Regions from separate parts of the Mesorhizobium sp. M6A.T.Ce.TU.002.03.1.1 genome, predicted to be linked through region 1. Evidence: predicted binding sites of a transcription regulator. Region 1 holds the regulator's gene; the other holds the start of a gene.
The links. Region 1 encodes PhoB, which activates phosphate uptake and scavenging genes when phosphate is short. Its sites were predicted from a motif close to TGTCATNNANCTGTCAT; they were not measured.
Positions count from the first base shown of each region.

Region 2: a site for PhoB is predicted at 2,150-2,166, ahead of EOC93_RS00470 (ceramide glucosyltransferase). Genes of this name have one in related genera too.

Region 1 is NZ_RZTI01000016.1:39,252-43,670, reverse strand. Features, by position in the region: gene pstA (phosphate ABC transporter permease PstA) at 1-852, shown strand, start outside; gene pstB (phosphate ABC transporter ATP-binding protein PstB) at 865-1,680, shown strand; gene phoU (phosphate signaling complex protein PhoU) at 1,716-2,423, shown strand; gene phoB (phosphate regulon transcriptional regulator PhoB) at 2,440-3,129, shown strand; gene EOC93_RS07710 (ROK family protein) at 3,164-4,411, opposite strand.
Region 2 is NZ_RZTI01000001.1:96,819-101,237, reverse strand. Features, by position in the region: gene EOC93_RS00475 (O-succinylhomoserine sulfhydrylase) at 1-847, shown strand, start outside; gene EOC93_RS00470 (ceramide glucosyltransferase) at 896-2,050, opposite strand; gene apaG (Co2+/Mg2+ efflux protein ApaG) at 2,276-2,668, shown strand; gene EOC93_RS00460 (Hsp33 family molecular chaperone) at 2,824-3,858, opposite strand; gene argF (ornithine carbamoyltransferase) at 3,967-4,419, opposite strand, start outside.

The DNA.
Region 1 (4,419 bases):
GCGCCAGCCGCGAGCGGCCAGGCATTCCTGCGGGTCATCGACACGCCGGAAGCATCGCGAAAGATTTCGGACAAGGTGATCGTCTGGCTCGATACGCTGAAGAGCGCCGGCCTGATCGAAAGCCGGTTCAACTCGATCTTCTTCTTCACCGGCGCAAGCCGCGAGCCGGAACTGGCTGGTATCTGGGGCGCGGTCGTCGGATCGTTCCTGACCATGATCGTAACGCTCGCCATCGCCTTCCCGATCGGCGTTTCGGCGGCGATCTATCTTGAGGAATTTGCGCCCAAGAACCGGCTGACGACGATCATCGAAGTGAATATCAACAATCTGGCGGCGGTGCCTTCGATCGTCTTCGGCCTGCTTGGACTTGCCGTATTCCTGAATTTCTTCGGCCTGCCGCGCTCGGCCCCGGTGGTCGGCGGCATGGTGCTGGCGCTGATGACCCTGCCGATCATCATTATCGCCTCACGCGCTTCGCTGCGCGCCGTGCCACCGTCGATCCGCGAGGCGGCGCTTGGCATCGGAGCGTCCAAGGTCCAGACCGTATTCCATCACGTCCTGCCGCTGGCGATGCCGGGTATCATGACCGGCACCATCCTCGGAATGGCGCATGCGCTGGGTGAAACCGCGCCGTTGCTGATGATCGGCATGGTCGCCTTCATCGTCGACATTCCCGGTGGCTTCACCGATCCCGCGACGATCCTGCCGGTGCAGATATTCATGTGGGCCGATTTTCCTGAAGCGGGGTTCCAGCAGAAGACTTCGGCGGCGATTTTGATTTTGCTGGTGTTTTTGGTCATCATGAATGCCATCGCGGTGATACTGCGCAGGCGCTTCGAGCGGCGCTGGTAAGGAGTAGAGGATATGAACATCATGACGGAAGCCAGCGTCGAGCAGAAACTGAGTAGCGGAACCAACGAGCCTTCGATCAAGATGAAGGGCGAAAAGGTCTCCGTTCATTACGGCGAGAAGCGAGCTCTGTTCGACGTGGATCTCGATGTCCGCGAGAACCAGGTGACGGCGTTGATCGGCCCATCGGGCTGCGGCAAGTCGACCTTTCTGCGTTGCTTGAATCGAATGAACGACACGATCGACATCGCGCGGGTAAGCGGCAAGATCACGCTCGACAACGAGGATGTCTACGACCCGAAAATCGATGTCGTCGAGCTGCGAGCTCGCGTCGGCATGGTGTTCCAGAAGCCGAACCCGTTTCCGAAGTCGATCTACGAAAACGTCGCCTACGGTCCGCGCATTCACGGTCTGGCCAGGAGCAAGGCGGAGTTGGACGGCATCGTCGAATCGAGCCTGAAGAAGGCCGGCCTGTTCAACGAGGTCAAGGATCGCCTGCTCGAGTCGGGCACTGGCCTTTCCGGTGGCCAACAGCAGCGTCTGTGCATTGCGCGCGCCATCGCTGTGTCACCGGAAGTGATCCTGATGGACGAGCCGTGTTCTGCGCTCGATCCGATCGCCACCGCCCGTGTCGAGGAACTGATTGACGAACTGCGCCAGAACTACACGATCGTCATCGTCACCCATTCGATGCAGCAGGCAGCGCGCGTGTCGCAGCGCACGGCGATGTTCCATCTCGGCTATCTGGTCGAGGAGGGCGCGACCGATAAGATGTTCACCAACCCCGACGACAAGCGCACCCAAGACTACATCACCGGCCGGTTCGGCTAAGCGGTCCGGCGAATTTCGAGCACGAGGACAGTATCATGGGTGAACATACCGTCGCATCTTTCGACGAGGAATTGGAGCACATCGACAGGCTGATCCGCGACATGGACGAGCTCGCCGCCGCGATGGTCGCAGCGTCGATCCGCGCGTTGCTCGCGTCAGACAATGCGATGGCGCAGCGCGTCGTCTCGGATGACGCCATCATGGATGCGCGGCAGCGTGAACTCGACGACAGCGCGATCACGCTGATCGCCAAGCGGCAGCCGATGGCGCAAGATCTGCGCGCCGTGGTTGGCGCAATCCGGATGGCCGGCGATCTCGAGCGCATCGGCGACCTGGCCAAGAACATAGCCAAGCGGGTCAACGCCGTCGGTCAGAGCGCCACGCCGCGTAATCTCTCGCACGGTATCGACGCGATGGCGGATCTCGTTCTCGAGCAGCTCCGCGGCGTGGTCGAGCACTATGTGTCGCGCAACGCCGGCGCGTTGAAAGAGCTGCGCGCCGCCGACGAGAAGATCGACGTGAAATACACGGCGGTTTTTCGCGAACTCCTGACCTACATGATGGAGGACCCGCGCAACATCACCGCCTGCACGCATCTTCTGTTCTGCGCCAAGAATCTCGAGCGTATCGGCGATCATGTCACCAACATCGCCGAAAACGCCTACTATGTCGTGACCGGGCAGCAATTGCCGGCGGATCGACCGAAGCTCGACGAAACGACGATGTCGGCGTCGGCGACATGACAGGGGTAACCGGCCGATGATCGCGCCGCGCATCATGGTGGTGGAGGACGAAGAGCCGCTGGGCGTCCTCCTTCGCTACAATCTGGAATCCGAAGGCTATCAGGTCGAGGTGGTGACGCGCGGCGACGAGGCCGAAATCCGGCTTCAGGAAAACGTGCCCGATCTTCTGGTGCTCGACTGGATGGTGCCGGCGGTTTCGGGCATCGAGCTTTGCCGTCGCCTTCGGGTGCGTCCCGAAACCGAGCGGCTGCCGATCATCATGCTGACCGCGCGCGGCGAGGAAAGCGACCGGGTGCGCGGCCTCTCGACCGGGGCCGACGACTATCTGGTCAAGCCGTTCTCGACACCGGAATTCATGGCCAGGGTCAAGGCGCTGCTGCGCCGCGCCAAGCCCGAAGTGCTGTCCAGCGTGCTGAAGGTCGGTGACATCATGCTCGATCGCGAATCGCACAGGGTCTATCGCAAGAAGAGCGAGATCCGGCTCGGGCCGACCGAATTCCGGCTGCTCGAATTCATGATGCGGCACCCGGGTCGGGTGTTCTCGCGCAGCCAGTTGCTCGACAATGTCTGGGGCGAGACGATCTACATCGACGAGCGCACGGTGGACGTCCATGTCGGCCGGCTGCGCAAGGCGGTCAACAATGGTCGCATGCCCGATGTCATCCGCACCATCCGCGGCGCGGGCTATGCGATCAGGGAAGACTGAACAGACTGCCTAAATTCAAGCTGCGTTCTTCCGTTCAGGCCACGTGCTTCCTGGCCGTGCCGGACTTCCCTTGCGCGCCCGGCGCGAAAATCTCCTGGTCGACGAAGCTCAGCGCTCGCATGGCGCAGCCTTCGCGGATCAGCGGCAGCTCGTTCGGCTCGGTGTCGAAGGAAATCGAACCCGAATGCTGACCGCCGGCGGTCTGAGCGATGGCCTCGCGCAGGGCCGGCTCGATCAGGTCGAAAGCGGCAGCGCTGGCGCCGACCATGGCGACCGGCGCCGGATCGATCAACGCGAACAGGCTGCCGAGCCCGAAGCCGAGCGCTTCGCCGGCCTTGCGGTAGGCTTCGCGCTCCGGTCCGTCCGTCTGGCGCGCCCGGGCCGCCAGTGCCCGCATCTCGGCGTCGCTGACATCGGCGACCGGCTCGGCGTTCTCGCTCAACTGCCTTGCATTGCGCCAGATGGCGTAGTTGCCGGCATAGGCCTCGACGCAGCCGCGCCGCCCGCAGCGGCAAAGCGCGCCGCCCGGCCGGTGGATCATGTGGCCGAATTCGCCGCCTGAGGAATGGGTGCCGGTGAACAGTTCGCCCTTCAGCACCAGCCCCATGCCGATGCCGTGGGAGAGCAGGATGGCGATGAAATCGTCGCGGTAGCGATCCGGGTCGCGCCAGCGCAGCGCCACGGCCATCATGTTGCAGTCGTTCTCCATGATGGCCGGGATGCCGAACTCACGTTCCAGAATGTCGGCGAAGGCAATGTTCGTCTGCGGCGTGATCGGCGACCACAACATGGCGCGCGCATGGGAATCGGTGATGCCCTGGATCGCCAGCGCGATGCGGGCGACGCTTTGGACATCGAGATCGGGATCTTCGAGCCGGCGCCGGACGATGGCGACACATTCGTCGATCAGCTCGTTGCGCGACATGGTCAGCGTGTCCAGCCGGCGCTGTTCCTCGGCGACCACTTGTCCGGCATAATCGATGACGGCGACCGAGAGGAAATTCAGCGACAACACGACGGCCAACACCGCTGCCGCTTCCGGATTGAGGCTGAGGCCGACCTGCGGCCGGCCGCGTTTCAGCGAAACCGTCTCGCTCGCCTTGCTCTCGGTCAGGATGCCTTCCTGGATGAGGTCGGAAGAGATCGCCGATATGGTCGAATGGCTGAGGCCGGTGGTCGCGGCGATCTCGGTTCGCGACGGCTGGCCTGCCCGGCGTACGGCCGAAATCACCATCGCCCGGTTGCGCCGACGCAAATCGTCATGACGGATTCCAACCGACATTCTTTTGC
Region 2 (4,419 bases), on a different contig from region 1:
CTGCCGCTGGGTGGTCGAGACGCTGGCGCCGAAATACGGCATCGAGGCGACGCTGGTCGACGGCACCGAAATCGCCAATTGGGAAAAGGCGGTCAGGCCGAACACCAAGCTGTTCTTTCTTGAAAGCCCAACCAATCCGACGCTGGAAGTCGTCGACATCGCAGCCGTTGCCTCGCTTGCCAATTCGATCGGCGCGCGGCTGATCGTCGACAATGTCTTTGCCACGCCGTTGCAGCAGAAGCCCTTGCAGCTCGGCGCCCATATCATCGTCTATTCGGCGACCAAGCACATCGACGGCCAGGGCCGCTGCCTCGGCGGCGTCATCCTGTCGGACAAGAAGTGGATCGATGAGAACCTGCACGACTATTTCCGCCACACCGGTCCGAGCCTGTCGCCCTTCAACGCCTGGACGCTGCTGAAGGGCCTGGAGACGCTGCCGCTGCGCGTGCGCCAGCAGACGGAAAGTGCCGGCCGGATCGCAGATTTCCTTGCCGAGCGATCAGGGATTGCCCGTGTCATCTATCCGGGCCGCGCCGACCACCCGCAGGCGGCGATCGTCAAAAAGCAGATGTCGGGCGGCTCGACGCTGATCTGCCTCGACGTCAAGGGCGGCAAGCAGGCGGCCTTCGCCTTCCAGAACGCGCTCGATATCGTGCTGATCTCCAACAATCTCGGCGACGCCAAGAGCCTGATCACTCACCCGGCGACGACGACGCACAAGAATCTGAGCGACGAGGCGCGCGCCGAACTCGGCATCGGGCCAGGCACGCTCAGGCTGTCTGTCGGCCTGGAGGACGCCGACGACCTGCTCGAAGACATCGAGCAGGCATTGAAAGCCGCCAGATAGGGATACGCACTGGAGCGGCTTTGCTCGCATCGTCAAAAGCAGGCGCTGTCAGGCGCCCGACGGGGTCTCTTCCAATTCCGCAGCGGCGCTGGTGTGGATGGTCATCGTGTTGCCGCGCCAGTCGACGGCACCGCTGAGCCAGCCTCGCGCCCAAATGGCGGGAAGCATCACGTCCCGCGCAACCATCGCCGGGATCATGCGCAGCGACAGGTGCCAGCCCTTAGCCGAGGCGAGAGCGCATTCCGGCAAATACGCGACTACCAGCACGGCGATGGCGGTTGCCGACAGGCTGAAGCCGGCGCTGGCCGCCGCAATCAGCGCAAGCGCCAGCGGCATCGCCGCGCCGATCAGTATCTCGGGCGCGAAGAACAGGGGGAAGGTGACGCGGCGCAGGCGTGCCCAGCGGGCCTGGCGCGACCAGATTTCGCCGAGAGTGCGCAAACCGAGCGGCTGCTCAAAGGGCGAGGCGACGAGATTGACGCGCAGTCCGAGCCCGTTGACCAGCTTGGTCGCGGCGGCGTCCTCGGCGATCTCGGCGGCAAGCGCACGGATGCCGCCATTGGCGTCGAGCATGGGCTTGTCCCACAACATGCTCTTGCCCTGGGCAAAACCGAGGCCGATCACCTCGCCGGCATATTGCCAGCGCGCCTGTAGGGTGTTGAGGAATGCGCATTCGACCTCCGCCCAGAACCCGTCCGGCCGCGAGCCGATCGGCGTCGAGCAGACAAGGCCGGTGTCGGGCCGCCACGTCGCCATCAGATGCTGGACATAGTCCCTCGGCATCAGGACGTTGGAATCGGCAAGGATGACCCAGCGGTGGCGCGCGGCCTCCCAGCCCTTCACACAATTGTTGAGTTTCGGATTGCCGCTGATGCGGTCGTCGCCGACGAGCAGCCGGGCCGGCACGGCCGGAAAGCGGGCGATCGCATCGGTGATCGGCCTGACCACCGGGTCGTCGGCATGGGCGACGCAGAAGATGAGCTCATAGCGCGGCCAGTCGAGCGAGAAGACGCGCTCGAGCGTTTCCTCGGCAAACGGCTCGACGCCGCGCGACGGCACGACGATCGACACCGCAGGCGCCTTGCCGGCTGGCGGCGCGATCCTGCCAGGCCGCTTCAGCTTCAACGAAGCGAGCAGGATGCTGGCGAGATTGACAAGGAGCAGAGCTGTGGAAAGCAAGGCGGCTGTGACTGTCAGTTCCATCGATATCTGGTCACTCCAGAAAAACCGGCCGCATGGAAGCCGTTTTCAACAGTTCGACAGAATGCTGAGTCGCCCGGCCCTGCACACCATCATTGTCATGTGTCACTTAAATGACATTGTTCTTCGGCAGCTGCGCTCAAAGGAGTCGGACAACGCCAGAAAGCACCCGGTTGACCAAACCACGGAGAGCGTCGAAAGTTCCGTCTACATATTGTGGAGTAGTCTATGTACAGCGCCGTTACGCGCAACATCGAAGTACAGGTCAGGCCGTTCTATCTGGAGGATCGCTCCGATCCGTCGGAGAACCGCTATGTCTGGGGCTACCAGGTCACCATCGACAATCAGTCGGATGAATTCGTGCAGCTTCTGTCACGCTACTGGCACATCACCGACGGCACCGGCCGGGTCGAGGAAGTGCGCGGCGCCGGTGTTGTCGGCGACCAGCCCGAACTCAACCCCGGCGACAGTTATCAATATACATCCGGCTGCCCGCTCTCGACGCCGTCCGGCATCATGGTCGGCCACTACACGATGCGCAACAAGCGGGGCGAGACGTTTGATATCGCCATCCCCGCCTTTTCGCTCGACTTGCCGGGCACACGGCGGACGGTGAACTGAGAGAGAAAGCATCGGCCGTTCGCGCCGCCCCTCATCCGCCTGCCGGCACCTTCTCCCCGTAAAGGACGGGGAGAAGGGACAAGCTCCAGCGCCCCCCTCTCCCCGTCCTTATGGGGAGAGGGTGAGGGTGAGGGGCAGCGCCAACGCTATCCACTTTACTGTGCCGAGCCGAACTCCGCCGGATCGAAGTCATATTGCTTCGAGCAGAATTCGCAGGCGACGTGAATGCCGCCATCCTCGGTGCTGTCCCTGATCTCGTCGGCGGAGAAGCCTTCGAGGATGCCGCGGATCTTCTCCTTGGAGCATGAGCACTGGTCGGCGACCGGCACGCCGCCGAAGACATGGACGCCGTGCTCGTGGAACAGCCGGTAAAGCAAGCGCTCGGCGCCGATCGTCGGATCGATCATCTCCGTCGGCTCGATCGTTCCAAGCAACGCCAGCAGTTCCTGCCAGGAATTGTCGGCCGGATCGTGGATCTCCTCACGCGGATCGCCGTCGCCGCCCGGAAGGTCGGGCACGCGCATGCGTTCGGGCGATTGCGGCAGGAATTGCGCCAGAATGCCACCGGCACGCCATTGCTCGCGGGCACCGCCGACGCCGGGCGTCAACAGCTTGGCCACCGAGAGCCTGAGATCGGTCGGGATCTGCTCCGACTGACGGAAATAGGTGCGCGCGGCCTCTTCCAGCGTCTCGCCGTCGAGCTGGACGATGCCCTGATAGCGTTGCGTGTGGGCGCCCTGGTCGATGGTCAGGGCCAGGACACCGCTGCCGAGCAGCGTCTGCTGCGAGGTCTCGCCGGCAGACGTCAGCGCTTCCAGCCGGTCGGCATCAAAGCGCGCATAGGCGCGCAGAGCCTGCGGCGTGGAAAAATCCGCAACCAGCATGTCGACCGGCCCGTCGGTGCGGGTCTGCAGGATGAACTTGCCCTCGAATTTGAGCGAGGTGCCGAGCAGCACCGTCAGCACGCAGGCTTCCGCCAGCAGGCGGGCGACCGGCTCGGGATAGTCATGACGGCTGAGGATCGCGTCGAGCATCGGCCCGAGCTGGACGGTGCGGCCACGCACGTCGAGCGGGCCGACCTCGAAGGGCACGACATGATCGTCGCCGGCATAGCCGAACTCGCCGAGTTTGGGTTGATGTTCAGCCAATTGATGAGTTTCCAACATAACAAAGCTCCGGGGCGCGGCCATGCCGCCCTCCGGGGCGCATGCGTCGAAACGCGCTCGATTTGCGTGATGCGCCTGAGATAGGCACCACACATTGCCGGATCAAGGTGGCCCGGATCAAGGTGGCCCGGATCAAGCGCCGAGGCACCAGGCCAGAACCGCCTTCTGGGCGTGGAGCCGGTTCTCGGCCTCGTCGAACACCACCGAATGCGGCCCGTCGATGACCTCGTCGGTGACCTCCTCGCCGCGATGCGCCGGCAGGCAGTGCATGAACAATGCGTCGGGCTTTGCCTTCGCCATCAGCGCCGCGTTGACCTGATAGGGTGAGAAGACATTGTGGCCGCGGGCACGGTGCTCCTGGCCCATCGACACCCAGCAGTCGGTGACAACGCAGTCGGCCTCGTGGACCGCCTCCTCGGGCGAGCGGGTGAAATTCAACTTGCCGCCATGCGCCGTCGACCAGTCGACATGCTTCTGCGCCGGCTCGCTGCCTTCCGGCACGGCAACGTTGAGGTTGAAGCGGAACCGCGCCGAGGCTTCCAGAAGCGAATGCAGCACGTTGTTGCCGTCTCCGGTCCACGCGAT